DNA from 4 places in the Dendrosporobacter quercicolus genome. Region 4 is predicted to be linked to each of the others. Evidence: riboswitches for the same ligand, from Rfam matches in the RefSeq annotation. Region 4 holds a riboswitch; each other region holds the start of a gene.

Region 1 (8,020 bases), on a different contig from region 4:
CCCCTGCTATTAATGCGTCGGACATTGAACTTTGGTTTGCCATGTCCGAAGAGCTTGGCCTGTGGAAGAAGGGCGCAATCAAACCTACCGACATTTATACCAACGAATTTGCACCCAAACAATAGTCCGGTTAAGGTCGATGGAAACGCCAACTTCGGCTCACATCACCAATCTAGTCTGGCTGCTTTTTTAACATAAATTTAACCGTAACTTTACCAGCGTGTTAACATTCGCATGCTACAATGTTTATAGAATACATTACATTTGAAAGGGGTCTGAATATGAAAGTCAGACAGTTTTTCTGCGCGCTGGCAGCAGCAGCCATTGTTTCGTCGCCGAGCATTGCATATTTGTCCGGGATTGAGGATGTCGTTGTACATAAACCGGTCAAAAATGTGATTCTCCTAATTCCAGACGGTATGAGTACAGACGGTGTTACGCTGGCCCGATGGTATCGGGGCGGCAAGGCGCTGCATTTGGATGCTATGGCCAGCGGTTTAGTCAGGACGTATTCCGCCGATGCCGCGATCGCCGATTCCGCTCCTGCCGGCACGGCTATGGCAACGGGTCATAAGTCTCACACCGGTTATGTCGGCGTATTGCCTGACGCCAATACGATGCCGGGATTGCCGGCGCTTGCGCCTGAGGATCGGAAACGGCCGGTGGCCTCGATTCTAGAGGCGGCGAAATTGGCCGGTAAGGCTACCGGATTGATTGCCACCAGTGAAATCATGCACGCGACGCCAGCCGATTTTTCGGCTCATGATCCCAGCCGGAAGAATTATGATGCGCTTTCGGAACAGCAAGTATACCAGAATATAGATGTAGTGCTGGGCGCGGGTTCAAAGTTTTTTGAAGCGGCTAACCGCGGTGATCGTGAAGATTTGCTCGCGGTCATTAAAAGCAGGTATCAATACGTTACCCGCCCGGCAGACATGAGACAGGTTTCCAGCGGCAAGCTCTGGGGTATGTTCAGCGAAACCGCGCTGGCCTATGACATGGATCGCGATCCTGCTGCCGAGCCTTCGCTGGCGGAGATGACGCAAAAGGCCATCGACTTGCTGTCGCAGCATCCGGACGGTTTTTTCCTGATGGTTGAAGGAAGTAAAATTGACTGGGCCGCTCATGCCAACGATGCTGTAGGCATTATATCCGACGTCCTGGCGTTTGATGACGCGGTGGGAGCGGCGCTGCGTTTCGCTGCAGCTGACGGCAATACACTGGTTATTGCCGCTACCGACCACGGCAACAGCGGCATTACCATTGGCAACGCCGCTACCACCAACAATTACGATAAGCTGCCGCTGGCCAGTTTTATCGCTCCGCTGCAAAAAGCCAAGCTTACCGGCGAGGGACTCGAAAAAGTTTTAAACGCTGACCGCTCCAACGTGGTTGAGGTAATGGCAGAGTACTTTGGTATTACCGATCTCAGCGCCGCTGAAATTGCGGCGATTAAACAGGCCAAACCCGGTTCGATGAATTATGCCGTCGGTCCGATGATCGGCAAGCGCGCGAATATCGGCTTCACGACCGGCGGGCATACCGGCGGTGATGTGACGCTGTATGTTCATGCTCCCGCCAACCTGACTCAACTTACCGGCACTGTCGAAAACAGCGACATTGCCAAATATATGGCCAAGGCAATACAGGTCAGTCTGGCTGAGACGACCCAAAGGCTGTTTGTCCGGGCGCGGCAAGCATTGGAAGCCAAGGGGGCTAAGGTTGCTTTTGATGCAACCGATGCAAAAAATCCGGTCATTGTCGCCGTTAAAGGCGGCAAAGAAGTCCGCTTGCCGGTCAACAAGAATATCGCCTATGTCAACGGTTCGCCGGTCACGCTTGACGGTGTGACGGTGGTAAGCGGCGGCGTTGCCTATGTGCCGCAAAGCGCAATTGAACTCTTTGACTAACGAGTGGCGTGTAACAAGGGCTAGTGAAGGCTGGCTGATTGTAAAATAATCGAGAAACTGCCAATGGCTGCGTACTGCGCAGCCATTGGCAGTTTTGAAAGGCGTGGGCAAGTATTTTGAAAATCAGCCGGCTTTGGCCTGGTTTTTTGCGCCACTTGCCCATTTTGCATAGCCCGGCGCCGGCTCCTGACTTTTCTGGCTGGCAAAAGCGTTATCCACATAGTGGCCGAAATGTGCAGTATCGGGACACCTGTTGGCGTTATGGTGCTTACACAAAGTCCGGTGTTTCCGGTTTTTTTGACGACAATCCTGCTTTTAAATAAATTCTTGACAGGAATTTTTCATCATGTTACCATTTAAGTAAAAGTTTGTAAGAACAGTGAAAACAAAATATTTTGGAGACAGGTGCCCTTAAGGGCTTAATAGGGAAGACCGGTGCAAAACCGGCGCGGTCCCGCCACTGTAATGGGGAGCAAATCCGAGATAATACCACTGGGCTGAATGCCTGGGAAGGTTCGGATTAGCGAAGATCCGGAGCCAGGAGAACTGCCTGATCTAACAGTCGCCATTTTACCCACGAGCGATGGGGAGGGGATTATATCACATGATCTTTCTGTCCGGCTGCCTGCCGGATTTGTTTATTTAACGAAAGCTTTCATGATAAACAAGCCCTCCTTTATGCTGTCGAAAGGAGGGCTTGTTTTGTAGCATAAGCAATTTCAATGATCAGGCATTTTTGCGGTTTCCTGAAGAAAAATAGACAGGCAAGCTAAGTTTGCCTGCATAGGGGAGTTTATTGTGACACTCATCAATTATAGTGAACCAACACAACCGGATGCAAATAACAATTTACAGGTAACAACACTATACAAGGGGATTCTGGCCGGCAGGTTAGGTGCTCACCCGGACACACTGTGGGCCACGGGAGCATCCTATATTTATCAGACCACACAATTCCCTGCCTCTGAAACCAAATATCACAATTACTATCTCCTGGTCAGGGTGGGCTCCTATTTTGGCGCATGCGCCCATATTCCTCAGCAATTGGACATGCAGGCTGCAGCAGAGCTTTCCGGACTTCCGCTGCATACGGTGCTGAAAGATGAGCGGCTACCTGTGCAAATTGCGGCGATGGATGCGTATCTGGGCGCCATATATCCCCATAAGGATTACTGCACCAGGATGATTGAACTGCCTGCGGGAACGCCGGTTCAAAGGGCTGAAGCGCGGGATGCTCTCATCGCGGAAATGGCCGGCATAAAAGAAAACCAGCAGGTCGCTTTGATTGGAGTGGTCAATCCCCTGGTTCAAGCAATTAAACTCCGCGGCGGGATCTGCCTGCCCTGCGATTTACAGTTAGAGAAAACGCAGTGGGGTGAAGTCGTTGAAAAGGATATGGAGAAAGTTCTCGACCGGGCGGACAGCGTTATTTGTACCGCAATGACGCTGAGCAATGGGACTTTTGACCGAATACTGGCCGTAGTAAGGGCGAGGAAAATCCCCTTGACGGTCTATGCGCAGACAGGCAGCGCCGTGGTAGCCCGGTTTGTAAATCGCGGCGTGACAAATCTGATTGCTGAGCCTTTCCCGTTTACGCAGTTTAACGCGGCCGCATCCCGGGTCTATTGTTACAAAGCGACTGATTAAATATGTTTCAGCAAACACGACTTTGCGAAGAAAGAAGGGGCGAGATGATCAGTAATATATTAGGCGCAATCGGCAATACGCCTATGATTACCATACCGAACAGCAATCAGCCGGATGAAGGGCAGATTTTTTTCAAGTATGAGCGCAACAACCCTGGCGGCAGCATCAAAGACAGACCGGCAATTTATATCATTGAGGAGGCTGAGAAAAGGGGCTTGTTAAAGCCTGGCGGTACGATTATTGAATCGTCAAGCGGCAACTTTGGCATTTCCCTGGCCATGATCGGCGCAGCCAAAGGCTATCATGTGATCATTCTGGTTGATCCCAAAACAACAAGCGCCAATTTGACGCTGTTAAAAAGTTTCGGCGCCGAGGTGATCGTTGTAACCGAACAGGATGATTGCGGGAGTTATCATAAAACCCGCATCTCATTGGCCAACAAAATGGCGGAAGAGATTGATAACGCCTTTCGTCCCGACCAATGCTTTTGTCTGCTGAACGGTGAAGCCCACTATCACAGCACCGCTTGCGAAATTTTGCGGGATTGTTCGGATAAAATTTCGGCGTTTATAGCGCCGGTCAGTACGGGCGGACAATTGGGCGGGATTTCAATGTATTTGAAAGCCCATAAACCTGATGTGCAGGTAATCGGTGTCGATGCCGAGGGCTCGGTGATTTTTGGCGGCGATGCCCATTCCTATCGGATCCCTGGTATCGGACTGGGGTGGACACCGAATAATCTGGTTATGGACTACATTGATTGTGCTTATAAAGTAACAGATGAGCAGGCCTTTCAAACAGCCCGGGCATTTGCCAAAAACGAGGGCATCCTGATGGGGCCGTCAAGCGGCGCTTGCGCATTAGTCGCTCTGAAAGTGGCGCAAACGCTTCCAGCTCAGGACAAAATTGTCTGCATGGTTTCCGATGGCGGCGAGCGGTATATTTCGACCCTGTTCAATGATGAATGGATGATGGAACAAGGCTTTTCCACAGACACGGGCGTAGCGGATATTCGTAAGATCGCCCGGGGCCTGCAGCCGTGGAGTACATGCCCGGCTGACTATTCTAATTACGTCCCGGATTTAAATCAAAGCCTGGCGGTCCCGGAAACAACAAAACGCGTAAACTCTGAAATACTCAGGCAGAGAAAACGTGCGTTGGAGGTTTCCGGCTTATAGAGCTTCACAAGGCTGGAGCGGATTTTACCCATTTCAGTTGAACCAGAATAATATTGCGGAGGTTTTTGGTGAACAAGGTTCTCTCAGTTTTAGCAGCAAAGTGCAAACCGGCGTTCCCGAGCGAGCTGTTTGCTGTAAACGGCTTGGGCAATGGAAATGACCGCTATTGCAGCAAAGGAAGATTTTATGAATAGTCCGTATTTTCGTCTCGCAGGCTTTGCTCTCTCTATTAAAAAGGAGTTGTCCTTAAAAATCCTCCTTCTTCTTATGATTGTTGCCTTCAGTATTTTACAGGCCTTTATGCTGGCCTATGGCACTGCGGGAGTATTCTCCGGCGCGGCCCCAAGCACGATATTTTTTTATTATGCCATAGCGACGGTTTGCATTCTTATCAGGGCAGTTTTAACCGGTAAGCAGGAAGTATACACCAAGAAAATTGCCGGCAGGGCAAAGGCTGTATTGCGCAGTCAACTGGTCAATAAATTGATCGATCTGGGGCCTAAATACCAGTCGCTCAAGCGCTCCGGCCGGCTGCAGTCGCTTGTGACCGACGGGGTAGAGTATGCGGAACCCTATCTGGTCAATTATTTGCCACAGGCGGTTGTGGTCGTGATTTCGTCGTTGTGTATCGGCGGCTATATCTTTTCCTTCGACTGGAAGGTCGGCGTCATTTTGATGATTGCTGTGGTGATCGCGGTCGTCACGCCCCTGCTGCTGATGCCGTTTATAAAAAAAGCGGCCCTGGAATATTGGCAGGGGTATGCCGTACTCAATGCCCAATACATCGATGCCATGCAAGGCATGAATACCTTAAAAGCGCTGAATGCCGTCGACAGGAAAGGCCATGAGTTATACCTGAGCGCCGAATGCTTCCGGAAAAGGCAGCTGCACTGGACCTTTTTTTCGCTGATCTCTTCGGCGACGATTTTTCTGATGCTGGCCGTCGGCAAATATCTGACCGTTGGTGTCGCCACCTTCGATATGGCCGCCGGCATTCTTAACCGGCCGGAGCTTCTGGTTATTTTGTTTTTAGTCATTGAATGCATGCGCCCGATCAGCGATTTGGATCAGGCGTGGCATGCCAGTTATATGGGATTATCCGTAGCGCATGAAATATTTGAGATACTGGATGAACCGGTAACGATTGTCGATGCCCCCCAGGCCCAAACCGGCGGGATGGACGAGGGGTTTCCCCGCATCGCCTTTAAAAATGTTTCATTTCGGTACCCTGCCAGAACGGAATATGCCCTAAAGAACGTATCCTTTACCATTGAGCCGGGGCAATCGGTAGCCATCGTGGGCAAGTCCGGCGGCGGCAAATCCACCATTACCAATCTGCTGCTGCGCTTCTATGATGTGGAGGAAGGCAGCATCACGATCAACGGAACCGATCTGCGTGATTATTCGCTCGAATACCTGCGGAGCAAGATCGCGATTGTCTTTCAGGACACCTATTTGTTTTACGGCACTGTCGCGGAAAATATCGGGATGGCGGCTGAACATGCCCGGGAAGAAGAGATCATAGACGCCGCCAAAATGGCCAATGCCCATCCTTTTATTATCAGGATGAAAAATGGTTATCAGACGCTTGTCGGTGAAAGGGGGGCTACTTTGTCGGGCGGCGAAAAGCAAAGAATCGCCATTGCCAGAGCCATATTGAAAAATGCGCCGGTGTTAATCCTGGACGAGGCAACATCCAGTGTGGATGCCGCCAATGAACACATGATCCAGTCAACAATCGGCAAACTTGCCCAACGGTATACAAGCTTGATCGTGGCCCACCGCTTATCGACAATCCGCAATGTTGAGCGTATTTTTGTCTTCGATCAGGGCGTATTAAAAGAATATGGCTCCCATGACGAGCTGATTGCAAAAAATGGCGCCTATAAGCAATTGCTTGAAGCGCAAGCCATTATGGAGGAAGAATGATATGCCGGCAAAAAAGATGAACCGGATGGAGCTATTGGCCGAATTGGCCGGTACATTAAAAGGCTATCGGCTGAAAACCGCAGGCAATATCGGTTCCGGGATTGCGTCTGAAGCGTTTACGCTGCTCTCTGCCGGAATCAGCGCTTATATGGTGGCGCTGGCGCTGCAGGGAACCTTGGACGAGAGCAGCAACAAGCTATTCATCCTGTTAGCGTTCAGTATTTTGGGTTTTGCCGTATTCCGGTATCTGGAAAGCCTGCTGTCCCATGACGTGGCCTTTCATATCCTTGTTGACTACCGGGTAAAGCTGTATTCGGCATTTGAAAAAATTTGTCCTGACATTTTGTTGAACAGCAAATCGGGACAGCTTTCGGTAACTTTGATGAATGATGTGGAAATACTGGAGTGGTTTTTCGGTCATACCGTCGGCTCGATCGTCGCTACTTTGGCCATTGTTCTGGGCATCCTGGGTTTCCTGGCCTGGCTGCATCCGCTGCTGTCGCTGGTGATGATCATCAGTATGGCCGTGATTTTTACGATCCCCTTTTTATTGAAAGGTACCGCGGATAAGCAAGGACTGCTCAACCGTTATAAACTTGGCGACGCCAATTCCGTGACCCTGGAAGGATTAAACGGGGTTAAGGAAATATTGGCCCTTAACTACAAGGAGCGTTATAAGCAAAAAAACGATGCGTTTATGGAGCAGTTGACCGATTCCCAGGTGGATTACACCAAAAGGCAGGGCAAAGAAGGCGGACTGCTGCTGACTGCGGCCGGAGTTGCAGCGATTGCGATCAATATCACGGCGATCCTGCTGGTGCTCCATGGCAAGCTGTCGCTGGAATGGTTTGCCGTTGTGGGTACGACCATCTGGCTGGCCTTTAATCCGGTGTTGGCCTTGTGTGACAAGGCGCGGTCCTTTGGGATTATTTTTGCGTCGGCGACAAGAGTTTCCGATATTCTACACGCCCAGCCCCTGGTCAAGGATACCGGCCGGGATATCCCTGTGGCGGCGATAAAACCGTATATTGATTTCGATCATGTTTCCTTCCGGTATAAAAATGCCGGCCAAAATGCCGTTTCCGATGTTTCGTTTCAGATCAGGGCAGGAGAACTGATAGCCTTTGTCGGGGAATCCGGCGCCGGCAAAACAACCTGCACCAATCTTTTGATGCGCCTGTGGGATGTGAGTGAGGGCAGCATCCGGATCGGCGGTCATGATCTGCGGGCGCTGTCGCTGCATACAGTCCACTCTGTAATCAGCGCTGTTTTGCAGGACGTTTATATGTTCAATGTTTCAATTATGGAAAACATCAGGCTTGGCAATCCCGCTGCTGCCGACGGCCAGGTCATTGA
Region 2 (8,020 bases), 260 kb from region 4:
AACCGAACTTTCATCTTAAGTAATAAGCATATTGTGTGCCAACTTTGCCTGAAGAAAAAACAAAAGCGTTATTAGTGCCTGCAGACATTGGTTTTAAAGGACATAATCTTTTTTTACGGTCAATTGAAAATTTTTTAACTATTGTGTTTATTTGCTGTATTCTGATACACTAATATAGCAGCATGCTTCATGTTGCTATATTTTGCTGCGGAGTGATTGCTGTGTCCAATATTTTGTTTTTACTTTCCGATGATGCGATGGTTCATTATACGCGGCAGGTGCTGGCTCCCGGTCACTCTGATATCGAGCTGGAAGTAGCGTTTTTTTTAAAAGCCGTTGAGCTTTTGCCCAACCGTATTGCCCAGGGCTTGGAAATTGTAGCGGCCAGGGCCGGAACCGCCCTGGCCATTAAACAGGCTCAGCTCAACATTGCGGTTGTGGAAATTCCCATTACCAGTTTTGACATTATTCGGGTCATCACTGAGGGCCGTTTACAGGGGAAAAACATCGCCATTGTTACTTATTCCAATATGATTCTGGGGATTGACTCGCTGACGGAAATCTTAGACGTAACCATCCGTCAATACGTATTGCAATATGGACAAAGTTTTGAAGAAGCGGTATTGGCCGCCTGCCGCAACGGCGCGGAAGTGATTTTAGGCGGCGGGAGAGTGGTCGAGGCAGCCAATCGCCACCAATTGCCCTGTGCATTGATTAAGATTGGCAAGGAAAGTCTGCTGCAGGCGGCCAGGGAAGCCAAGCAAATCCAGCAGGCTCTGGAAATTGAGGCGGCCAAGCGCGGGTTTTTCAGTACAATCATGGATTATGCCTATGACGGCATTGTCACAATTGATCAGGAGCACACGATTACCGCCTTTAACCCGGCCGCCCAAAAAATCATTAAAATTAATAAAACCAAAGCCCTGGGGCAGCCGGTTGAAAAAATTATTCCTCAACTTCATTTGGAAAGAGTAGCCGCCCGGCGGCAGGATGACGTCCATCGCATGATAGACGTCAATGGCGCCAGAATCATGTGCAATAAAGTGCCGATCGTGGTAAACGGTAAATCCTTCGGTGCAGTGGCGACCTTTCAGGATATCAGCAAGATTCAGCAGATGGAGGCCATCATCCGCCAGGAAATCTATGCCCGCGGCCATATTGCCCGCTTTACCTTCGATGATATCATTGGCCGGAGCGGGGCAATTACCGACGCTATCGAAACAGCCAAGGATTTTGCCGCAACCAATTTCAGCATTTTGATCCTGGGCGAAACCGGTACCGGCAAGGAAGTTTTTGCCCAAAGCATTCATAATGGGAGCAAGCGCTGCCGCGGCCCTTTTGTCGCCATCAACTGCGCGGCATTGCCGGCGCATATTCTGGAAAGTGAACTGTTCGGATATGTCGGCGGCGCTTTCACCGGCGCCAATAAGGAAGGAAAACCGGGCCTTTTCGAGATTGCCCACGGCGGCACGATTTTTCTGGATGAAATTGCTGAGATGGATTATGTAAATCAAGGGCGTTTACTCCGCGTTCTGCAGGAAAAAACCGTAGTCCGTCTTGGCAGCCACAGGGTATTGCCGATTGACGTGCGGATTATTGCCGCCACGAACAAGGATTTAGAAAGTTTTATCACTGATAATAAATTCCGGGACGATTTATACTACCGGCTGAATGTGCTTAGCCTTGAACTGCCGCCGTTGCGTATCCGCAGTGAGGATATCCGCTTGTACGCCAAAACCTTTCTGCACGAGTTTTCCGACGGCGCCGTTCGCAACTTCACTTTTACCGCCGATGCCCTGGAGTTTTTTGCGGAATATTCCTGGCCGGGAAATATCCGTGAGCTCAGCAATCTGATGCAGCGCATTACGGCAACCGCCAAAACTGCTGTCATTGACAGGACTTTCTTAACCAGGATACTCAAAACAAGAAGGGGCGCTTCCCCGCCTGCGGCCGCCAGAGAAAGCCGCGTGGAAAGAGAGATTAAGGCTGCCCTGGCGCAAACGAAAGGAAACTATTCCGCAGCAGCCAAACTGCTGGGCATCCATCGCATGACTTTGCGCCGAAGGATGCTGAAGTTAAACATCAATGACTATTAACGCCTGCCCCAGGCCAGCGGGCCGCTGCAATCCCCAAGCCCTCCAAAGCACAAGCATAGCCGGGAGCTGTTTTTTGGTGCAGGATGGTTTTGGCAGGCGGATGCAAATCGCTGCGCCTGAATTTTAATAGCCAATTGCAGGATAATATTGCCGAATCGCAATTTCCAGAAGGATAGCGGCCGGCCATAATCAAAATAGTATTGGAAGCTTACGCTAGGACGGTGTCTGATATGCTGAAAAATCTTTATAGCGATTTTATTACTGCTTTTCAGTTTCTAACACGCATTCAGGTCCAAAATCCTCCGGCCTGGGCGCCTGGGGCTTTTGGACGCAGTGTTAAATTTTTTCCCTTAATTGGCGGGATTATTGGCCTTATTCTGGCGGCAATTGCTTATGGCGCCCATTTTTATGCACCGGGGAACGCTCCGGTGCATGTGCTGGCAGCAGTTTTGATTATTGTTGAAATTATGATTACCGGGGCTTTGCATTGCGATGGTTTAATGGATACGGCTGACGGAATATTTTCAGGCCGGTCGAGAGAACGGATGCTGGAAATTATGAAGGACAGCCGGATTGGCGCTTTTGGCGCCATTAGCTTTTTCCTGCTGGTACTGCTGAAGTATTCTCTGTTGGTCGATCTACCGTCTGGACGCTTAATTCCGGCCTTGTTTGTCATGCCTGTTACGGCTCGCATGACCGTTGTTGCAGCCATTGCTCTCTTTCCTTATGCCCGGGCGGAGGGGCTGGGAAAGAGTTTCGCAGGAGGAACCGGCAGCTATACGGTTTGGATTGCCGGCTTATTGACGCTGGTGCTGGTCGCGCCCTTTGGACTTACCGGCCTGTGGCCGGCGGTCGCCGGCTTTACTTTCGGGCTGCTTGCAGCCCGGTATGTAGCCAACCGTCTGGGCGGTATGACCGGTGATGTTTACGGCGCAGTTCTGGAACTGAGCGAAGTTGCCGTGCTGGTTGCGTTTTGCCTGTAATGATAGCAAAATATTTACTTTACGCTTCAACATTTTGCGAACCTGTAATTTTCGGTAGGAAATGTTATAATGAAGTAGAAGTAGACGAATGAAACAGTTAAATAATTATTGCCACCAAACAGGTGCCTCTCCAGGGGAGAGGAGAATAGGGAAGGCGGAAGGGTTAGTCTAATCCTTAAACGCTGCGGTCGCGCCACTGTAATCGGGGAGGACCTCTGCCAAATGCCACCGGCGCAGCCGGGAAGGCGCAGAGGCCGCTGATCCGTAAGCCAGGAGACCTGCCTGTATCGGCTGACATCTGCCTCCGCGCAAGAGGTATTGCCAGAAGGATAGGAGTTTTAGACCTAGCCTTTTTGGGCTAGGTATTTTTATTTATCCCGACAATAAGGAGGAGATTGTATGGATTATGAGGCAGCGGTAAATGAGCTGATTGAAGGGGCGGCCAAGCCTCCAAATAGTTTGGGATTGCTGGAGAAATATTTTCGTAAAGTTCTGTTGGCCTGGGAAACGATGCATGACGAACTGCGTCCGCATCATGTGGTGTTTGCCGCCGATAATGGTGTGGTAGAAGAAGGAATTGCCGCTTTTCCGTCGTCCATCACTTATCTGCAGGGGAAAAATATGGTCGCCGGCGGCGCCACGATCAGTTGCTTTTGCAAAAGCAATGCGATTCCTTATTCGGTAGTTGATGTCGGCGTGGACAATGAAAGCGCCGTGGGCCTTGACCGTAAAGTAGCCAGGGGAACCAAAAACTTTATGAAAACCGAGGCTATGACTAAGGCTGAGTTTGAAGAAGCCTGGCGGGCAGGCGAGGAAACGGCAGCGGAACTGATTGGCGGGCAGGGGGTTAATTTACTGTCCTTTGGTGAAATGGGAATCGGCAACACCACCACTTCAGCGGCGGTACTGCATGCTTTAACCGGTATGTTTCCTGAATTCTTGGTAGGCTATGGCGCAAGCCCGGTCAATAATGATTTCTTAAAAAGAAAACGCTTGGTGGTCGGTAACGGCGTGGCCCGGCATAAGGCTGCAATGCAAACAGTACCTGACATTCTCCGCTGTGTGGGCGGGTTTGATATTGTGGCCATCTGCGCCGGGATGTCGGCGTGCGCCCGGCTGAAAACCCCGTTTGTGATTGACGGCTTTATTACCGCTGTGGCCTACGCGTGCGCCGCCAGACTGAACAGTGATATTGAAAAATATGCCATACCTTCGCATATTTCCAAAGAGCCAGGCATGGCTTACGCCCTGCTGCTGGGCAATATACTGGCCGATGATGTCATCATCCGGGGCAATATGGCCCTGGGTGAGGGTACGGGAGCGGTGCTAATGGTATCCATTTTAAAAAGTACCGCCTTCGCCTTCTTTCATATGGCCCGGCTGGCGGATTTTGCCGCCGGTGATACGGATGACAAATCGCCTCAGGTGGCAATATCAGGATAACAATTACGACAAATTTGCTGTTAGATATGAATTTGTTGCTGTGCGCAGGAATAAAGATCATTTTTAGCCAATATTCCCCCTGTGAATGAAAATTCCTACAATTTGAATTAGCAATTCATGGGGGGGAGCTTTGTGCAGGATTGCAATCGTTTTACTTTGGGGGAAATTGTCAACACCCAAGTCTTGCAGGATATTCAGGATAAGTTCTCCGAGGCTACCGGTATAGGTGCTGTAATTGTCGATGCAGACGGTATTCCTGTGACCAAACCGAGCAACTTTACTGAATTTTGTCAATATATCAGATCAGATGCCGAGGGGCTGGCGCTGTGTATGGCTTGTGATGACCGGGGCGGCCGTAAAGCTGTGCAAAACCGGCGCCCGTGCGTTTACCATTGTCATGCCGGGCTGACTGATCTGGCTGCGCCGATTATTGTCAAGAACCAATATGTGGGCGCTTTTCTGGCGGGGCAAGTGGTGTCGCCGCAGCAAGACCGCGACACCAGGGCCGAAATGTTCAAGCTGACGTCGCCGCTGCCGCGCGATGCGGCAAAGCTTGGCGAGCTGTTTGACAAAGTGGAGATCATTCAGGAAAGCAGGCTCAAGGCCGCCGCCGATTTAGTATATATTATGTCCAATTATATTGTGGAGATCGGTGTTGCCAATATTATGCAGCGCCAGTTGATGGAGGAGATTCAGTCCAAGGCTGATCTGGAGACACTGCTGCGGGCTACCGAACTGAGGGCTCTGCAATCACAGGTCAATCCGCATTTTTTATTTAATACCCTCAATACCATTGCCCGGCTGGCTTTGCTGGAAGGGGCCGGCCGTACCCAGGAGATTGTCTATGCATTGTCTGATTTATTGCGTAATAACTTGCGGGATATTGAGGAGCTGCGGACTTTGGAGGAAGAAGTTAAATCAATTACCGATTATCTGACCATTCAGAGAGTGCGGTTTGGCGACAGGATTAAAGCAAACATTCATGTGGAAACGCACCTTCTGGACACCCGTGTTCCGGCGCTGACTTTACAGCCCCTGGTCGAAAACGCGATCATTCATGGCATTGAGCCGAAAAAAGACGGCGGGCAGGTAACGATAAGCGGCTTTGTTGAAGATGGGACTTTAATTTTGGTTGTCAGCGACACCGGCATCGGGGTAACGCAGGACAGAATAAACGTAATTTTCCGGGCTGAGAGAAGGAAGGCAACCAAAGGCCAGACCACCGGCCTGGGAATTGTTAACGTGCATAAGCGCATTCAGCATTATTTTGGCAATGACTATGGAATTAAGATGGAGAGTGAGGTTGGTCAGGGGACCAATATCTACATTCGTCTGCCCTATTGTCAGTCTTAGTTTAAAAGAAGGAGCAGCAAGAGGATGTATACATTACTGATAGCGGAAGATGAAGCGCTTGAGCGGCAGGCCTTGCGATATATTATCACTCAGCAGTGTCCGGAGGTTAACATCGTTGGCGAGGCGGGCGACGGAACGAGTGCGGTCCGCGAAGCGGCGCAGCAGCAGCCGGACATTGTTCTGCTTGATATCAGAATGCCGGAAATGAACGGACTGGAAGCTGCCAAGGCTATCAGGGCAATTCTGCCTGAGGTTAGAATCGTGATGTTGACGGCTTTCGATGAGTTTGAATACGCCAAGCAGGCCTTGAAAATCGGTGCGGTGGAGTATTTGCTTAAACCGCTGCGTCCGGACGATTTGGTGAAAGCCCTGGCTGCTGTTACCGAGCAAGTGGGACTGGCCAAACGCAAGGTTCGCGAGGACTTGCAGATCCGGCAGAGCCTGAAAGAGGCGGCGCCTTATATCAAAATGTCGTTTGTGCAGGATTTAATCGCCGGCAATATTACAGAGCTGCACCAATTTCACGAGCGGGCCGGTTTTTTAGGCATGGAGGTTACCACCGGCGTGGTGATGGTACTGGATATCGACAATTTTAAGCAATTAACCCGTAATGAACCTGAACTGAAAAAACAACTGGTTAAGCAGCAGCTGTACCGGATAACTGCCGATGCCGCCGGCTCCAATGTGCTGGTTACCCCCTTTAGCAGCGATCATATTATTATTATTTCAGGGCAATCAGCTTTAGATCAGCCTGAGGCGGTAAAAGCCGAGGCTATTGAACTGGCTGAAAAAATTCGCAAGGCGATTGTCGGCATCATGGGGATCAGCATTACCATTGGCATCGGCCGGCATTACCGTGATCCGCGGGATATGCATAAGTCTTATGTAGAGGCAGTTAATGCCCAGCGGCAGCGGTTTTATCTCGGGGACAACCAGATTATTCATATTGAGGATATTCCCCATTTGAGCGGGCAGCCCTTTCATTATCCGTTCCAAAATGAACGGGCCGTTCTGGAGCGGGTCCGCTGCGGCGACCGCAAGCAGGCCAGGGAAGCTCTGGCCGCCCTGCTTGAAGAAATATTCGCCAAAAGCGGCAGTGTTGACATCATTAAAGCCTCGGTGCTGGAGCTGCTGATTGTCCTGTCCCGGGCCGCCATCGAGGGCGGCGCAAGCCTGGAGCAGCTTACGCTGTTGAATTTCGATCATATCAATAAATTGATGCAGTGCGCCAATAAAGATCAAGTGCATCGCTGGATGTTTGATTCGCTGGACAGTTTTTTAGATAACATGCTGGAAAACCGCAGCGGGATGAACACCCGGGTCATCAACAAGGCCTGTGAGTTTATCGTAAAAAATTGTCACCGCAATATCTCGCTGGAAGAGGTTTCTCAATTTGTTCATTTAAGCCCGTTTTACTTTAGCCGTCTGTTTAAGCAGGATAAAGGCTGCAATTTTGTGGATTTTCTGACCAAGGCCAGAGTGGACAAGGCCAAACTATTGCTGCAAAACTTTGATTATACCATTGTCAGAATTGCCGCCGATTCGGGTTACCACGATGCCAGTTATTTTTGCCGGGTATTCCGTCAGGAGGTTGGTATGACGCCCAACCAGTACCGCAATGAATTGCGGCGGGGCAAACGATGACAGGCTGCAAAAAGCGGCGCCGGCGGCAAAATCCCAAAAACGAGCAATATATCACCTTTTGCCGGCGGTGTGGATAAATAACAGAGGTTTTTCGGCGACCGGTCTAACCTATAGTAAAGGATTGCTTTAGAGCAATCCTTTTTTGCGTTTAAAAACATAAATATCATGTATTCCGGCAATAATATTCAGCATCTCCGGCGGTCGGAATTTTATTGTCAACAGCCGGTTTCAGGCGGCGCAAATAAGTACAGCTAGTACGCAATATTCACTCAAGGTATTGGCGTAAAACAAGCATATTTAATTAGTGCAGAAGATTTACATCATTTTCGAAAGATTTGCAAAAAGACTGTGAGGTAACGTCATGACGACCGATAAGCCCAGAGTGGTACAGGAGTACGTGCCAGGCAAGCAGGTAACCCTGGCGCATCTGATTGCCAATCCCAAAAAGGAATTATGCGAAAAGCTAGGACTTACGACCAGCTCCGCTATTGGAATCCTGAC
Region 3 (8,020 bases), on a different contig from region 4:
CTGGAATTTCTTCTGGAGCAATATAAAGAATATAAAAAAGAACAAAAATCTACTCAGGGGATACGATGAATAATTAACTGTGCTGAAAAGGGGGCTGCCGGGCAGCTCTCTTTTTATTATGCCTGCAAGCAGCAGGTTTGGTTGCCGGATAAGTTATTGTCAATGGTTACAGGATAAAATTAGCGGTTTGTCGAAGGATATTTTGGACAAGTTTAACCAAAGGAGATTGGCTATGAGGACCAAAGTGGTTTTTTTGTTGATTGTTTTATTATTGTGCAATGCCGCAGCCGTCAGCGCCGCAATTAGCGCCGTTGATCTGGCTGTCAATGAAATTCGTCCGGCGGCAAGCAGTTATGCCGATGTAATTGCGAAATTTGGTTATTCTAAGAAACAGATAGTGGATACGAAACATCAACCGCCGGTCACTTATCTGATTTATTCCGGGTTAAGGATTGGCCTGAGCGGGCAAGAGGGGCCGGTCGCTGTGTTGCAGCTTGATACCGGCCAGTACCAGACCAGCCGCGGTGTCAAAATTGGCGCGACTGCATATAAAGTCATTAAAGAGTACGGTCAGCCCGATCAGCAGATAATCAATGGCCACCGTTATTTTATCTACCAGTTGGAGTCGGCGCCGGAGCAGCGGTTGATTTTTGATATGAGTGAAGGCTATGTTACTAAAATTATCATGACCAGCCTGACGGATATTCCGTAAGCTTCAGTGCGCCGCAAGCGCTGAAGCTGCGGTGTGCAATGCTGATGATGGAAGAAATGAGGGAAGTTATGAAAAACAGAGTTTTGCAGTACGCCTGGGTTGCTTTAGGCTGTCTGATTTGCAGCGTGTCGATCAATTTATTTCTGGTGCCGCATCACCTGCTCAGCGGTGGTGTGAGCGGCCTGGCGATTATCTCCTATTTTCTGTTCGGCTTCCCCATTGGGGTGCAGATCCTGCTGATGAATATTCCGCTGGTATACGCTTCTTATAAATTTTTGGGCAAGGATTATACGATTACAGCAATCTTTGGCACCATTATGTTTTCCCTGGCCGTAGACGCTACCCGCTTTCTGACCAGCCTAAGCCCGCTGGATGATCCGATACTGGCCGCTTTAACGGCAGGGATGGTTTCCGGTTTGGGATCAGGAATCATTTTTCGGGTCAACGGCAATGGCGGGGGACTGGATATTGTGGCGGCAATTGTCAAAAAGTATTATTCTTTGAATTTTGGCTTCGTCGGCTTTGCCATTAACTTTTTGATTATGCTGCTGGCGGCCAGTTTATTTGGCTTAAAGCTGGCCGTATTGACGCTGATTGCCATGTTTGTCGCAGCTACTCTTACCGATAAAGTGGTGGAAGGCTTTAACCGGAGGAAGATTGTTCATATTGTTTCTTATAAGACGCAGGATATTGTGGAAGTAATTCTTAAAGAAGTGGGCCGGGGCGTAACCATTTTGCAAGGAGAAGGCGCTTTTACCCGCCAGCAGAAGCAAGTTATATTTGTTGTGGTAAGCTTGACGCAAATATCCAAAATTAAATTTTTAGTGCAGGAGGCCGACCCCCATGCCTTTATGATTGTCAGTGACGCTGCGGAAGTTATGGGACGCGGTTTTACCCTGCCGGGCAGCAGAAGTTTTTAAGCGGCCCAGGGAGTTGATCATATGCCGGAAATTCCTGAAATTGAGACGGTAAGAGCGCATCTTGCCGGTAAGGTTCAGGGGAAAACCATTCTAAATGCAGTCATTAACAGGGCCAAAGCCATCAATGTTGCGCCGGCTGATTTTCTTAAGGCAGTTGAGCGGCAACAGATCATGTCTGTCCGGCGGCGGGCAAAGCAGTTGATTATCGGTCTGGCGAATGATCAGTCTCTGGTCATTCATTTCATGCTGGAAGGCTTTATGCGGCTGTTTTACCGCAATGAGGCCGTAGAAGGGCAGCCATCCGTTATGTTAGAACTGGATACCGGAGCCAAGCTGGCCTGTTACAAACTGAATTTAGGCTATATCCATCTGGTAAATACAACTGATTTTAGTCTTATGCCGGAACTGGAAGGACTGGGCCCCGAGCCGCTGGAGGCTGCGTTTGCACTAACGGATTTTTTAGCTTTAATCCTGCGGCGCAAAGGCATGATCAAGCCGCTTCTGATGGATCAGCGCTTTATTGCCGGTATTGGCAATGTTTATTCAAATGAAATACTGTTTTGCAGTCGCTTATTGCCTACCCGGAAGGCCGCCGGGCTGTCCGGCCAGGAAAAAACGGAGCTTTTTGGCTGCATGAAGGCTTTGCTGCAGCAGGCAGTGGAGCTGGGCGGGGTTTATGAGAAAAAATTTTCGTCAGATGACGGGCTGACCGGCGGATTTCAGCCGTTTCTGCAAGTGGCCTACCGTACCGGCCAGCCCTGTAATGTTTGCGGCGCAGCTATTGAGACCAGCCGGGTAGGCGGGCGGAATGCTTTTTATTGTCCGGTTTGCCAGCAATAAGCGGATTGCAAAAAAAGTAATTAGACTATTGCGTTAACGGAAGATCTGTGTTATTATCTAATCAAGCACAATCCTTATAGCGACTTAGTATTGGTAATGCAACAGGCAAGGAATTTAGTTCCGGGTTATTTTGCACGAAGATTCAGGGGTCTGTCAAGGTAGTGTTTTTTGTTTTTCGTTTTTTAGGTCAAACCTTTTTAGTGTAGTGTAAATTAGATGATTAAATAAGTTGGTGCCGTCCCGTATGAATTTGCGATCAAGTCATGTTTGGCAAGATGTTGTTTTAAGTGTGTCATGGTTCAAATGCTATAAGGATGTGCTGATTTAACAAAGGGAGAAGGCGAAAGCCTTCTCCCTTTTGCAGTTTGCAACCAATTTTTGCGGAAAAAACATTCCCTCTCAGCGTCAATGTCTGATACAATAGATACCGGGATTTATCCGGCGGGCAGGGCGCTGAATGCAGGATGAATCCGGCTAAACCTGACAAGGTAAATCCGGTTTAAAGTCAGGTCACTATATTGGTAGAGGGGCGCAATTGATGTTCGACGTAGCCAAAGCTAAAATGGAACAGTTGGTTATCCACAAAGTAGGCAATAAGTTAAAAGACGAGGGAATTGTCATATCTCCGGCAGTTTGCCGGCTGGCGGACGGCGATGTCGAAGAATTGCTGTTGAAATATTTTCTATCTTCGTTTAGGGAAAAGCTATTGTATAAGTTTTTTCATGACACGGATATCCATTTAAACGAAATTTACATGTATGCCGCTCAGGCCTTTATTCATCCGGCTGACTTTTATCAGCAGTCGGTTAATATATTACGGCATCTTTATGAAAAATCATCGCATCCCCAGATAAAAGGCGGCGAGTTTTATGCGGCTTATTTTTCCAACTGTATTGTTGATGAGCAGGCCGTGGAGGCTATTGGCCTATTTAAAACCGAACGCAAGGAACACTATTTAAAAATTGCCAATAGCTGCAATGAGTTTCGGGTTGGCGCCGACGTAGGCATCAATATCAGAAAACTGGACAAAGGCTGCATTATTTTCAATACCGAATCGGTTGACGGTTTTAGAGTAGCAATTGTGGATAATGTCAATAAAGGCGGCAATAATGAGGCTTTGTACTGGAAAGAGGAGTTTTTGCGGCTGACTGATGTGCAAAATTCGTATTTCCATACGAAAAATTGTCTGGCTATGTGCCAGGAGTTTGCCGAGACAATCTATGGACCGGTGTATCAGGCCGATAAAAAAGATCAGGTAGTATTTATGAATGAGGCAATTACATATTTTAACTGCAATAACGAGTTTCATCTGGATGACTTTGCCCGTGACGTACTCAAAGCGCCGGAGCTTGTTGAGCAATTTAAAGAGCATAAAGAACTGTATGAACTGAATCAGGGGGTACCCCAGGCCGCCGAATTCAGTATCTCCGGACCAGCGGTGAAAACTGCCAGACGAAAGTTCAATAACCTGATTAAGCTGGATACCGGGATTGAGATAAAAATCAAAGCAGCCGCAAATGAAACCGGTAACATCGAATATATTGAACGGGGTAATGACGAAGCAAAAGGGATGAATTTTTACAAAATATATTTCAATAGCGAAGAATAATGTGCCGGGGGGACGGGGTTGTTGACACAAAATTATTTTGCAATGCGCATACTCGCCCACTGCAATAGGAGGTAGTGAAATGGTGCATCACAGCCACGCTCATGGAGGCTCGGCCCCTGGGAGGAACAATCGTGTCGCTCTGACTGTTTCTTTAATTATTACCGCAGGCATTATGATTCTCGAATTTGTTGGGGGGTTATTTACCAACAGCCTTGCTTTACTCTCAGATGCCGGCCATATGCTCAGTGACGCTACATCGCTGGCTTTGAGCCTGTTTGCAACTGTTTTGGCGCTTAGGCCCCCCTCACCCAAAAAAACTTACGGCTTTTACCGTTTTGAGATCCTGGCTGCTTTTTTAAACGGAGTCACTTTATTCATTATCGCCGGTGTTATTGTTTGGGAAGCCTATGAACGAGTTTTTGCACCGCCGGCAATCAATAGTCTCTACATGATAGCAATTGCCGGGGTTGGCTTGCTTGCGAACCTGGCCAGTGCGATTGTTTTGAAAAAAAAGGGTAATATGGAAGAAAGCATTAATCTTCGCAGCGCTTATTTGCATATTCTTGGGGACGCACTTGGTTCTGTCGGGGCAATTACGGCAGGTCTTTTGATGTATTTCTTTTCATGGTATACGGCTGACCCTGTTATCAGCGTGGTTGTGGCGCTGCTAATTTTACGCAGCGCCTGGAGCGTGATCAATGAATCGGTGAATATTCTGCTTGAAGGGACGCCTCCTACCGTTAATTTTGATGAGGTAACCGAGGCTTTGCGTACAATTGACGGGGTCAAGGATATTCATGATCTGCATATCTGGACGATAACTTCCGGGCGCGATTCTGTGACTTGTCATCTTTTAATTGAGGCGGATAGAAATCCTGAGGTTATTTTGCAGGAAGCAATTGCAATCATTAAGGACAAATTTCAAATCAGTCATACAACAATACAGATCGAGACGGTTAACTTTAATCATGAAACCTGTCTGCCGTAAGCCCTTTTGGCGAAGCTGCGTAAACTCGATGTTGCAGAAGTAGCCCATAGCCTCTCTGCTTGATACAGTAAAATAGCCTGGATTGAGTACTTACAACATTAGCGCCAATAATATCGGGAGATATCTTGACAATTGATTAGCCGGTGTGTAATATTTAGTGTATAAATGAAAAATTTCATATTTCTGGAATAGGTGCCCTTTGGGGCTTAATAGGGAAGCCGGTGAAAGGCCGGCGCGGTCCCGCCGCTGTATAGCAAAGGAGCCTGCAAAATGCCACTGGAGAGATCCGGGAAGGCGCAGAACTCGATGAAGCTGAGTCAGAAGAACTGCCTGTTCGACAATCACCGTTTGACCTGCGAGCGATGGGGAGGAGATTACCGGAAATTTTCAAGTTTTCAGGCTTATTAGCTATGAGAAGATTGGCTTCCTGTAATAGATAACCCTTTCGCCAGCCACTGGTGGAAGGGTTTTTTGTGGCTGAACCGACAACAAAATAATGTTTGGAATAGGTGCCCTTAGGGCTTAATAGGGAAGACCGGTGAAAAGCCGGCGCGGTCCCGCCGCTGTATAGCAGAGACGCCTGCAAAATGCCACTGGAGAGATTCGGGAAGGCGCAGAACTCGATGAAGCTGAGTCAGAAGAACTGCCTGTTCGACAATCACCGTTTGACCTGCGAGCGATGGGGAGGAGATTACCGGAGTAATCAAATGTTATGGTTGTTTTGCCAATGACTTTGATCTTTCCTGTAATAACAGCCCTTCTGCCTAGTGCAGCAAGGGTTTTTTCCGTCAGGTGACCATGCAGATTGACCGTAGAAGTCGGCGGGGGTATTTCAGATCATGTGCTGGCAGAAAGGGGGGCGAATATGGACTTTAAATTAAATGAATATCAAAGAATGCTGCAACAGGCAATTAGAAAATTTTCAGCCGATAAAATAGCGCCGGCTGCCGACGAACGCTATGTGAGCGAACGGTTGGATCGTGAAACGTATGATGAACTGGGGGCGCTGGGGCTGCCGGGAATTTGTTTTCCGGCCGCATTTAGCGGAGCGGATGATAAATACAGCAGCTTTATTCTGGCTGTAGAGGAACTGGCTAAGGTGGACGATAATTTGAGCGCTGCGCTATCGGCTTCGGTGCTGCTTTGTCAATGGTCGATTAACCGGTATGGCACTGAATCCCAAAAACAAAAATATCTGAAACCGCTGGTTGAAGGCTGGCAGTTAGGGGCTTTTGGGTTAACTGAGGGTAGACGGGGTTCTGATATTGCAGAGCTGGAAACGGTGGCGGTCCGTCAAGGCGATTACTATCTGATCAACGGCAGTAAAAGCTTTATTACGAATGGCGGTGAAGCAGAAACTTATGTGGTTTTTGCTATCACTGATAAAAGTAAAGGATCGAAAGGCATTAGCGCGTTTATTTTGACCAAAGGTCTGCAAGGGTTCTCTTTCAGTTCAGCGGAAAGGCTGCCGGGATGCGGCGTAGCATTAACCAGAGATCTGATTTTCCGGGGTGCCAGAGTTCCTGTGGAGAATTTACTGGGTAAAGAAGGTGAGGGACTGAAAATTGCCCTAGCAGCGTTGGAAGCCGGGCAGCTCAGCGTTACCGCTCAGATTGTCGGCATCGGGCAGACGGTTTTTGATAAAGCGATGCAATATGTAAAAGAAAGGATGCCGTTCCGCCAGTCTGTAGCCGAAAATCAAAAGGTTCTCCTGCTGTTGGCCAGTATGGAGGCAAAACTGAATGCGGCCAGGCTGATCACTTATCAGGCCGCCTATGTCCGGGATATGAATTCCGGTTATAGGAAGGAAGCGGCGATTGCGCAAAATTATGCTTTGTCTATGGCAGTGGCGGTCATTACTGGTTTTTTGCAGATTGCCGGCAGGTATGCGTTGCGTTTGGATTGCTCTGTCAGGCGGCTGATGCGTAAAGCGCAGATTACCAGGATTGATGCAATTGAAAACAAGCTTAAGTCTAATCGTCTGGCCGGCGTGATGCGGCGTTAACGGGCAATAAACAGAATTTTTCAGGTGGCCGGCGATGAAAATCTATTAGCCCACCCCGATCGGGGTGGGCTGAATTTTTGCAAAATAAACTGACCGGTTGTATAATTTTGTGTGTTGCCTGTATTCTAAAGTATTATATAATAAAAGCAGACTGTAATGAAAGGTGAGCTTATGGCAATTACCTTGGAAAAAATTTACAAAAGCACCCAAAATAAATACCAGATGCAGTTGATTGCCGGAAAAAAAAGCATTAAGAATCTGGTGGAGTGGGTCCATATGGTCGAAGACAGTGAGCTTATTTCTTTTCTCAAGGGAAAAGAGCTGGTAATCATCACCGGTATCGGCCGGATCGCCCGAAATGAAATGCTTGATTTTTGCAAGCACTTATTCCAGCATCAGGTAAGCGGTTTTATCATCAATATTGGTCCTTATATCAGCGAGGTACCGGAAGAAATCATTGACTTTTGCGAGGAAAATGATTTTCCTTTATTCACCGTTCCCTGGGAAATTAAACTGGTTGACGTTATTAGAGAACTGTGCAGTATGATATTTCAAAGTGAACAAAGAAACGCCAGTATATCGGAAGCATTTAAAGATGCAATTTTTTATCCCGAACAAAAGTCGATGTATCTTCCGGTTCTCGAACGGCACGGCTACGGAGCTGATACTGATTATTGCGTCATTGCAGTCAAGGTAGTTACAGAGCAGGAAGAGCTTTACTTGAATTTTATGAAGCTGCTGCAATCTGAGATCGAGAAAATCATCAATAAAATGAGTGATAAATTTATCCTGTTTAAGTATGAAGGGAATATAATCATCGCGTTGGTTGGGTTTACCGGCAATAGTATTGAAAATATCATTAGTGAATTGATCCATGGCAGTTCGCAGCACAATAACTATTCCTTCTATATTGGCGTAGGTCCGGCTAAGCTTAAAATAAAAGCAT
Region 4 (8,020 bases):
TATGATTAGGCGTCTGTCCAGGGATTATCTGGCCTTAGGCAGTCTGGCCGTGATTGGCGTTACTTTGCTGGCCGGGCTGCTGGCGCCCTGGCTGGCTTTACATGATCCCAATCAGGTGGATGTGCTGCAAAAATATGCCAGCCCGTCGCTGGAGTATCCGCTGGGCGCGGACCAATTGGGCCGGTGCATTTATTCCCGGCTGTTGTATGGCGTCCGGACGACTGTTTTTCTATCTTTGCTGACAATGGGGGCAACCATCACCGTGGGCGTTTTTTTCGGGCTGGTGGCCGGCAGTTTCCGGGGCTGGGTGGATGAGGGGATGATGCGGCTTTGCGATGTTATGCTGTCTTTTCCCAGCCAGGTCATGATTCTGGCCATTGTCGGCATGCTGGGGGTCGGCATCGGCAATGTGGTACTGGCCAATATTCTGGTAAAATGGGCCTGGTATACCCGGATGATTCGCAGTCTGGTGCTCAAATACAGCGAGAAGAATTATATTCTGTTTTCACGGGCGACGGGCAGCAGTAAACGGTTTATTCTGGCCGAGCATCTGCTGCCGAACGCCGCGCCGGAAATTATCATTCTGGCCACTTTGGATACCGGCTGGGTTATCCTGAACTTGTCGGCGCTGTCTTTCCTGGGCCTTGGCGTACAGGCGCCAACCGCCGAATGGGGGGCAATGCTGAGCGAGGCGCAAAAGGTAATGACCATTCATCCTGAGCAGATGCTGGCGCCGGGATTGGCAATATTGATCTTAGTGGCGGCCTTTAATTTATTGGGCGATAGTCTCCGGGACGCTCTGGATCCAAAGGAGGAGTGCCGATGAATAAAATATTGCAGGTACGCAATCTAACCGTAAGGCTCAACCGCCATCCCCATACTGAGCTGGTCAGCAATGTATCATTTGAGCTGGCTGAAAATAGCTGTCTGGGAATTTTAGGGGAAAGCGGCAGCGGCAAGACCATGTTGTGCCGGTCGATGCTGGGCTTGCTGGACGAGAGTTTTACCGTTACCGGGCAGGCTGTCTTTCAGGGGCGGGATTTATTACAAGCCGCTCCGGAAGAACTGCGCCTGCTGCGCGGCAGTAAAAGCTGCATGATTTTACAGAACCCAATGACTGCGTTTGATCCGCTGTGGCGGGTTGGCGCGCAAATGACCGAAACTTTCCGCAGCCACCGGGCGCTGACGGAGAAACAGGCTGAGACCCTGGCAATTGAGGTATTGGGGCGAATGCAGCTGCGGGAGCCTGAGCAAATCATAGCAAAATATCCGCACCAGTTAAGCGGAGGCATGCTGCAGCGGGTAATGATCGGAATTGCCCTGGCGCTTGAGCCTGACCTGATTATTGCCGATGAACCAACCACAGCGCTGGATTCGGTCACGCAATTTGAAGTGATGGAAGAATTCTGCCGGATACGGGAGCGGCTGCACACGGCGATGATCTTTATTTCTCATGATTTTGGAGTGATCAGCCGGATTGCCGACCGGATTCTGGTGATGAATAAAGGCCGGGCAGTGGAGGAAGGAAGTAAAGAAGACATATTTTGCCGGGCTGAGGAAGAGTATACGCGTTATTTGATTGGCACCAGAGCCGCACTGATGAAAAAATATCACCAGGCTTTACGGGGCGGCGAGGCAAAGGAGTTGACGGCTTGTGCTGCTAAAGGTACAGGAGGTTTATAAGGATTTTAGCCAGGGCGGCTTTTTTAGCGCAGCAAAGAAACCCATCCTTAAAGGCGTTTCCCTGGAGCTGGCCTGCGGCGAGTGCCTGGGACTGATCGGGGAAAGCGGCAGCGGAAAAAGCACGCTGGGCCGGATGCTGATTGGCATTGAGAAGCCCGACTGGGGCGAAGTATTGTTTGAGGGGAGAAACATCTACCGTTCCCCGGGCTGGAGACAACAGCCGGACTGGCGGCGCAAAATCAGCGCAGTGTTTCAGGATTATACCTCGTCGGTAAATCCCAGGTTCCGCGTTGACAAAATTATTACCGAGCCGCTGTATACCCACCGCCTGGCCAGCGGTTCCAAGGCGATGGAGCGAGCGGTCTATTTGCTGGAAAAGGTCGGACTGGGCGGAGATTATCTTAAGCGTTATCCCCATCAGCTAAGCGGCGGGCAGCTCCAGCGGGTTTGCATCGCCCGGGCGCTGGCCACCAATCCGGCATTTATTTTGCTGGATGAACCGGTCAGCTCGCTGGATGTGTCGGTACAGGTTCAGGTTATGGATTTGCTGGACAGTTTAAAGAAAGAATTTCAGTTGTCTTATCTGTTTATCAGCCATGATCTGGCGGCTGTGGCCTATCTGTGCGACCGGGCCTTATTTTTTGCCGAGGGGCGGATTGTTGAAGCGGTAGAGCGGATAGCGGAGCTGGGACAGGTAAAAGAGGCCTATTCCCGCAAACTCCTCTATTCGGTGCTGGATTTTTCCGATCAGCTGGCTGATTACCGCTGCGGACGGGAGGAAGGGAGCCGGCTGGCATGAATGAATGCTGCACCGCTTCGGTCGTATGGTGCGGCTGTCTGACTGCCGGTGACCGCTGCCCGGCAGCCTGCGATGCGGTGATCGGGGGCGGGAAATGGGCGGACAAGGCTTGACAAATTTAGGCTTTTTATGCAATACTTTGTATGCATAAGGTTATGTGCAAGTATGTGCCTACAATTAAATTATCGGTATAGGTGCCCGTGAGGGCTTAATAGGGAAGTCCGGTTGAATGCCGGCGCGGTCCCGCCACTGTAATGGGAGAGCAATTCCAAGAAATGCCACTGAAACGCAACCGTTTTGGGAAGGTTTGGATGCGCAATGATCCAGAGCCAGGAGAACTGCCTATATGTCAATCACCGTTATTACCTGCGAGCGATAGGGAGGAGATTTGTACAATAGTTTATTGTGCTTATTTCGTCCCAATACAGTTATGGCTGCATTGGGACATTTACTTTATACATCGGACTAAAGGAGAACACATGCAGGAAAAAACAACGGTGATTGGCCTGGCTGATCACAAAAAGTTTATGGCTTTGGCCGTACCTCTGACCATCGCCACTTTAACCACGCCTTTGCTGGGGGTGGTGGATACCGCGATTATGGGCCGGCTGCCGCAGGCTGCATACATTGGCGGGGTTTCCATTGCGGTACTGATTTTCAACACGCTGTATTGGATTTTGGGCTTTTTGCGGGTCAGTACCTCCGGGTTTAGCGCTCAGGCCGTTGGCACCGGCGATAAACAGGCGATTACCCTGGCGCTGCTGCGGCCAATGGTCATTGCCGTCAGTCTCGGATTGCTTATTGTCGCCTTGCAGTGGCCGATCAAGCAGATTGCTTTTGCGTTGCTGTCGCCCAGCGGGACCGTTGGCGCGATTGCCGCCGCCTATTATGACATACGCATTTGGAGCGCTCCGTTTACCCTTGGCAATTATGTGATTGCCGGCTGGCTGATGGGCCGGGCAAAAGTAAAGCTTTCTCTGGCCTTGCAGATCTTTATGAATGTACTGAACATGCTGCTGGCCGTGCTGTTTGTGGCCGGTCTTGGCATGACCGCCGAAGGCGTGGCGGCGGCCACGCTGATTGCGGAAATTGCGGCCGCCATTGTCAGCGCCGTCATTCTGCTGCGCACCGGGGCAGTCGATGTGCATAACCTTTCGCTAAAAACGGTCATTGACCCGGCCGCGTTTATCCAGATGATGAAGGTCAACCGCGATTTGTTTATCCGGACAGCCTGCCTGCTGACGGTCTATAATTGTCTGGCCGCCTACGGCCTGCGTTATGGTGACACCATTCTTGCAGGCAATGCCGTTTTGATGCAGCTGCATTTCGTTATGGCTTATTTTCTCAGCGGCTTCGCCAATGCCGGAACGGTACTGGTTGGCCAGGCAATTGGCGAAAAAAACAAGGCTCTTTATGTCAAAACCGTCAGGCTGACCGCCTTTTGGGGCGGTATTACGGCCTTGCTGCTAACGGCAATTGTAGGATTATTCCAACGGCCGCTGATCGAACTGTTTACCACAATTGTTGAGGTGCAGCAGGTTGCGCTGCAATACATGTTCTGGATTGCCCTGTTTCCGCCGGCCGCTTTCTGGGGTCTGCAGCTATACGGGATCTTTGTGGGAGCAACGCTTGCCGCGCCCATCCGCAATTCACTTCTTTATTCCCTAGCTACTTATTTTGTCTGCCTGTGGCTGGCTGTTCCCGGAATGGGCAATCACGGCATCTGGCTGGCCTTTACGGTTTTTAGCCTGGGGCGGTCGGTGTTTCTGTGGATTTACCTGCCGGGACTTAATCGGCGCATGGGCAAGATGACCGCTTAGCCGTAGCATGACCGAGAGGCTGCTGCAGGATTGCAATGGCTTACTGCCGTCCGCAATAGAAATTTATCTAACGAAAGGTGGACAAACATGAGAAAACGTTCTTATCTATGGATTATTGCCGCATTGACCGGCGTTTTGATGCTGACGCTTGCCGGCTGCTCTGCCGATAAGCAGAGCAGCAGTCAGGGCCAGGAGAAGGTGCTTAAATTTATTACTGTCTGGCCGGCGAATACAATGGATCCGCATCGCTGCCACACCAGTTTTATTCTGAATTCAGGGACCACGGAAACGCTGATCGGCCTTGATCCCAAAACAACCGAACTGTATCCCTGGCTGGCTGAAAGCTGGAAATCCGACGACGGACAGCACTGGGAATTTAAGATCCGTAAAGGCGTTAAATTCCACAACGGCAAGGATGTTACGCCTGAGGCCGTAAAGGCCAGTCTGGAACGTTCCATTGCCGTTAACCCGGGGATAAAGGCTGCGCTGAAGATTGCTTCGATTGAGGTTGCCGGCGATGTTCTAAACATTGTCACGGAACTGCCTTACCCGGCGCTGCCTTCGGAACTGGTTCACTATAATGCGGTCATCATTGACGTTACCGCGCCGGAGGATAAACCGCCAATTGGCACAGGCGCGTTTATGTTTGCCTCCTTTGATATTTCCAAAGAGGCTCAACTGGTGAAATTCCCGCAGTACTGGAACGGCCAGGCCAAGCTTGACAAGGTAATCATGACTGCAAATGACGATGCCAATGCCCGTATGCTGGCGCTGCAGTCGGGGGATGCCGATGTTATTTACCGCCCGGCGATAGAGACTTTGCCCACACTGCGTAACAATGACAAACTGGTAGTGGAAAGTATGCCCGGCAAGCGCGTATATCACTTGATTTATAATTATTCCGGGCAAAATCACGATTTGTGGGCCAATGAAGAGTTCCGTAAAGGGATAGATGCCCTGATCAACCGTCAGGAAATCGTGGACAAGGTTATGGGGAAAGAGGCGATTGTCGCTTATAATCCGTTCCCCGGAAACTATCCTTTTACGCCGGAGCTAAAACCACACGTATATAGCGTGGATGAGGCCCTGAAGCATTTTCAGGCCGCCGGTCTGACCGTGCAGAACGGCAAAGTGCTGAGAAACGGCCAGCCGATCAAATTGCGGATGGCGACTTACATTGCCCGGCCGGAATTGCCTCAGATTGCCCAGATTGTTCAGTCGTCAGCCAAGCAGGTCGGCATTGAAATGGAAATTCATGTAGCGGAAAATATCGACGAGTTTTTACCGCAGGGCAACTGGGATTTGGTCACCTATTCCCTACTGACCACTACCCGGGGCGACGGCTCTTTCTTCCTGAATGCCGCGTTTTCGCCGAAAGGCATGCAAAATCATGGCCGGCTGCATGTACCTGAACTGGTTGCTCTGATTGATCAGTATAATCAGATAATTGATAAAGAAGAGCGCAATGTAAAGGCTAAGGCGATTGCAACCATGATTGAGGATCGGGCTTATAACGCCTATATCGCTTCGCCCTATGAAACTGCCGCTTACCGGAAAAACGTGAAAGGCTGGGTGACTCCGTCCAATGAATTCGAATTCCAAATGGTTACCAAAGATTTGGATATCGTTTCGCAATAAACAGTGGCTGCTAAAAAAGCTGGGCGAGGGCCTGCTGCTGTTTTGGATCATTTCCCTGGTCAGTTTTGCGATTGTTCAGGTGGCTCCGGGGGATGCGACATTGTCGCTCCTCCGGATTGACACCATTGCCATAACGGTCGAACAGGTCGAGGCTTTGCGGCAGGAAATGGGGATGAATGACCCCCTTTATCAGAAATATGTCCGTTATATGGCTAACCTGTTCCAGGGTGATCTGGGCGAGTCGGTAATGACCGGGCGAACGGTTGCGGCTGAATTGATCCAGGCCTTTCCGGCGACCTTTCTGCTTGCCGCTACTTCGCTGCTGCTGACCGTGTTGTTGGTGGCGGTGTTTGGGTCGCTGTCCGCGCTTTACACCGGAAGCTGGATTGATAAGTTCAGTACGGCTTTTTGTCTTATGGGCGCTTCCATTCCTACTTTTTGGCTGGGCTTGCTGCTGATTGATTTGTTTTCGGTCCGGCTGGGCCTGCTGCCGGCGGTGGGTATGGCTAACGGCGGGCTTGTTCTGCCGTCTCTGGCCTTAGCCATTGCCATTGCCCCGCCGTTCATTAAAATTTTCCGCAATAGCTTAATAGATTGCGCCAGACAGGATTATATCCGGGCGGCGCGGTCCAGAGGGATTTCTGAACGGCTGATTTTCAGCCGGCATATTCTTAAAGGCAGTCTTATTCCGGTCGTCACCATTCTGGGCGTAAGCCTGGGTAGCCTGCTGGGCGGTTCGGTGGTGGTGGAAGTTATTTTTGGTCTGCCCGGCGTCGGCAAGCTGGCAATTGAGGCGGTGACCCGGCGGGATTATGCCATAATTCAGGGCTTCGTCCTATCTATTGGCCTATTGATTTTTTTCATTAATTTAATGGTGGATTTGTCTTACCGTTATTTAAACCCGGCAATATCCCTGAAGGAGGCTGAACGCCGATGATGCGCAATATTTCCTGGGGCGTCTGGTTTACGGCCCTTCTTCTCCTGGTGATTTTATTCGGGCCCTGGCTGGCGCCGCATGATCCAAATCTGGTCGATCTTTCCAAGCGCTTGCAGCCGCCCGGCGCAGAGCACTGGTTTGGCACCGACCAGCTGGGCCGGGATATGCTGTCGCGGATTTTGACCGGAGGGCAGACCACAGTGGGAATCAGTATGGCTGCGCTGGGACTGGCCATTCTGGTCGGCGTCCCGGTCGGCCTGCTGGCCGGCTACTGGGGAGGCCGGGTAGACTGGGCGCTGATGCGTCTGGTCGATGCTTTTATGGCTTTTCCCGAATATATTGTCGCCATTGTTATCAGCGGGTTGTTAGGCGCCGGTTTTTTAAATTTAATGTTTGCGATTTTGGTGGTTAAATGGGTGGGCTATGCCAGGCTGGTGCGCAGTGTGGTATTGCAGGAGAAGTCCAAGGATTACCTGCTGGTTGCAAAAATCAGCGGCGCCGGCGCCGTTACCACGCTCCGCCGCCATCTGATTCCGCATGTGCTGGGGCCGGTACTGGCTTTGGCCACGCTGGACATCGGCAAAGTCATTTTGCTTGTGGCCGCTTTATCTTATATTGGCCTTGGCGTTCAGCCGCCTCATCCTGAATGGGGATCCATGCTAAATGAAGGGCGGGCTTATTTTACCAGAGACGCCTATCTGATGATTGTGCCCGGCTTGTCCATATTTGTGGTGGTGTTTGTCATGAACCTGCTAGGCAACCGGTTGGTGGCCAAATTTGGCTCAGACCGTCAAGGGGAGGCTGACAATGGAATTACTGAATGTTCGTGAATTGAAAATATTTTGCCCGGATAACCGTTCGCTGGTTCATGGCATTAGCTTTTCCATCCAGGCCGGCGAGTGGTTTGCCCTGATTGGTGAAAGCGGCAGCGGCAAAAGTATCAGTGCTTTTTCCCTGGCCGATTTGCTGCCTAACGGGCTGCGGCGGGAAGTACGGCAAATCACGCTGTCGGGGCAGGCGCTGACCGGACTGTCGAAGGACGAACTGCGAAATATCCGCGGTACTGATATTGCCTATGTGTTTCAGGACTACCAAAGCGCTTTTACCCCCTATTTTACTTTAGGCAAGCAAATGGACGAGGTC

The links. A riboswitch is a leader RNA that binds a small molecule or an ion and turns the genes downstream of it on or off. The one in region 4 is predicted to bind cobalamin.
Region 1: it holds a riboswitch for cobalamin, as region 4 does, so the genes downstream of both, BLR06_RS05000 (Rossmann-like domain-containing protein) here and BLR06_RS07620 (MATE family efflux transporter) in region 4, are expected to answer to the same signal.
Region 2: it holds a riboswitch for cobalamin, as region 4 does, so the genes downstream of both, BLR06_RS06425 (nicotinate-nucleotide--dimethylbenzimidazole phosphoribosyltransferase) here and BLR06_RS07620 (MATE family efflux transporter) in region 4, are expected to answer to the same signal.
Region 3: it holds a riboswitch for cobalamin, as region 4 does, so the genes downstream of both, BLR06_RS10370 (acyl-CoA dehydrogenase family protein) here and BLR06_RS07620 (MATE family efflux transporter) in region 4, are expected to answer to the same signal.

The regions. Positions count from the first base shown of each region.
Region 1 is NZ_FNHB01000001.1:1,089,103-1,097,122, reverse strand. It holds gene BLR06_RS05010 (ABC transporter substrate-binding protein) at 1-125, shown strand, start outside; gene BLR06_RS05005 (alkaline phosphatase) at 282-1,910, shown strand; cobalamin riboswitch at 2,297-2,478, shown strand; gene BLR06_RS05000 (Rossmann-like domain-containing protein) at 2,709-3,557, shown strand; gene BLR06_RS04995 (PLP-dependent cysteine synthase family protein) at 3,602-4,735, shown strand; gene BLR06_RS04990 (ABC transporter ATP-binding protein) at 4,922-6,664, shown strand; gene BLR06_RS04985 (ABC transporter ATP-binding protein) at 6,666-8,020, shown strand, end outside.
Region 2 is NZ_FNHB01000002.1:75,246-83,265, forward strand. It holds gene BLR06_RS06410 (sigma 54-interacting transcriptional regulator) at 222-2,096, shown strand; gene cobS (adenosylcobinamide-GDP ribazoletransferase) at 2,327-3,079, shown strand; cobalamin riboswitch at 3,183-3,379, shown strand; gene BLR06_RS06425 (nicotinate-nucleotide--dimethylbenzimidazole phosphoribosyltransferase) at 3,479-4,522, shown strand; gene BLR06_RS06430 (sensor histidine kinase) at 4,655-5,875, shown strand; gene BLR06_RS06435 (response regulator) at 5,900-7,519, shown strand; gene eutS (ethanolamine utilization microcompartment protein EutS) at 7,881-8,020, shown strand, end outside.
Region 3 is NZ_FNHB01000004.1:229,826-237,845, reverse strand. It holds gene BLR06_RS19550 (hypothetical protein) at 1-69, shown strand, start outside; gene BLR06_RS10395 (hypothetical protein) at 233-712, shown strand; gene BLR06_RS10390 (YitT family protein) at 781-1,632, shown strand; gene mutM (bifunctional DNA-formamidopyrimidine glycosylase/DNA-(apurinic or apyrimidinic site) lyase) at 1,654-2,472, shown strand; gene BLR06_RS10380 (nucleoid-associated protein) at 3,011-4,081, shown strand; gene BLR06_RS10375 (cation diffusion facilitator family transporter) at 4,161-5,069, shown strand; cobalamin riboswitch at 5,243-5,417, shown strand; cobalamin riboswitch at 5,560-5,734, shown strand; gene BLR06_RS10370 (acyl-CoA dehydrogenase family protein) at 5,935-7,074, shown strand; gene BLR06_RS10365 (PucR family transcriptional regulator) at 7,231-8,020, shown strand, end outside.
Region 4 is NZ_FNHB01000002.1:335,136-343,155, forward strand. It holds gene opp1C (nickel/cobalt ABC transporter permease) at 1-826, shown strand, start outside; gene BLR06_RS07610 (ABC transporter ATP-binding protein) at 823-1,683, shown strand; gene BLR06_RS07615 (ABC transporter ATP-binding protein) at 1,655-2,482, shown strand; cobalamin riboswitch at 2,658-2,842, shown strand; gene BLR06_RS07620 (MATE family efflux transporter) at 2,962-4,302, shown strand; gene BLR06_RS07625 (ABC transporter substrate-binding protein) at 4,390-5,940, shown strand; gene BLR06_RS07630 (ABC transporter permease) at 5,888-6,877, shown strand; gene nikC (nickel transporter permease) at 6,874-7,707, shown strand; gene BLR06_RS07640 (ATP-binding cassette domain-containing protein) at 7,685-8,020, shown strand, end outside.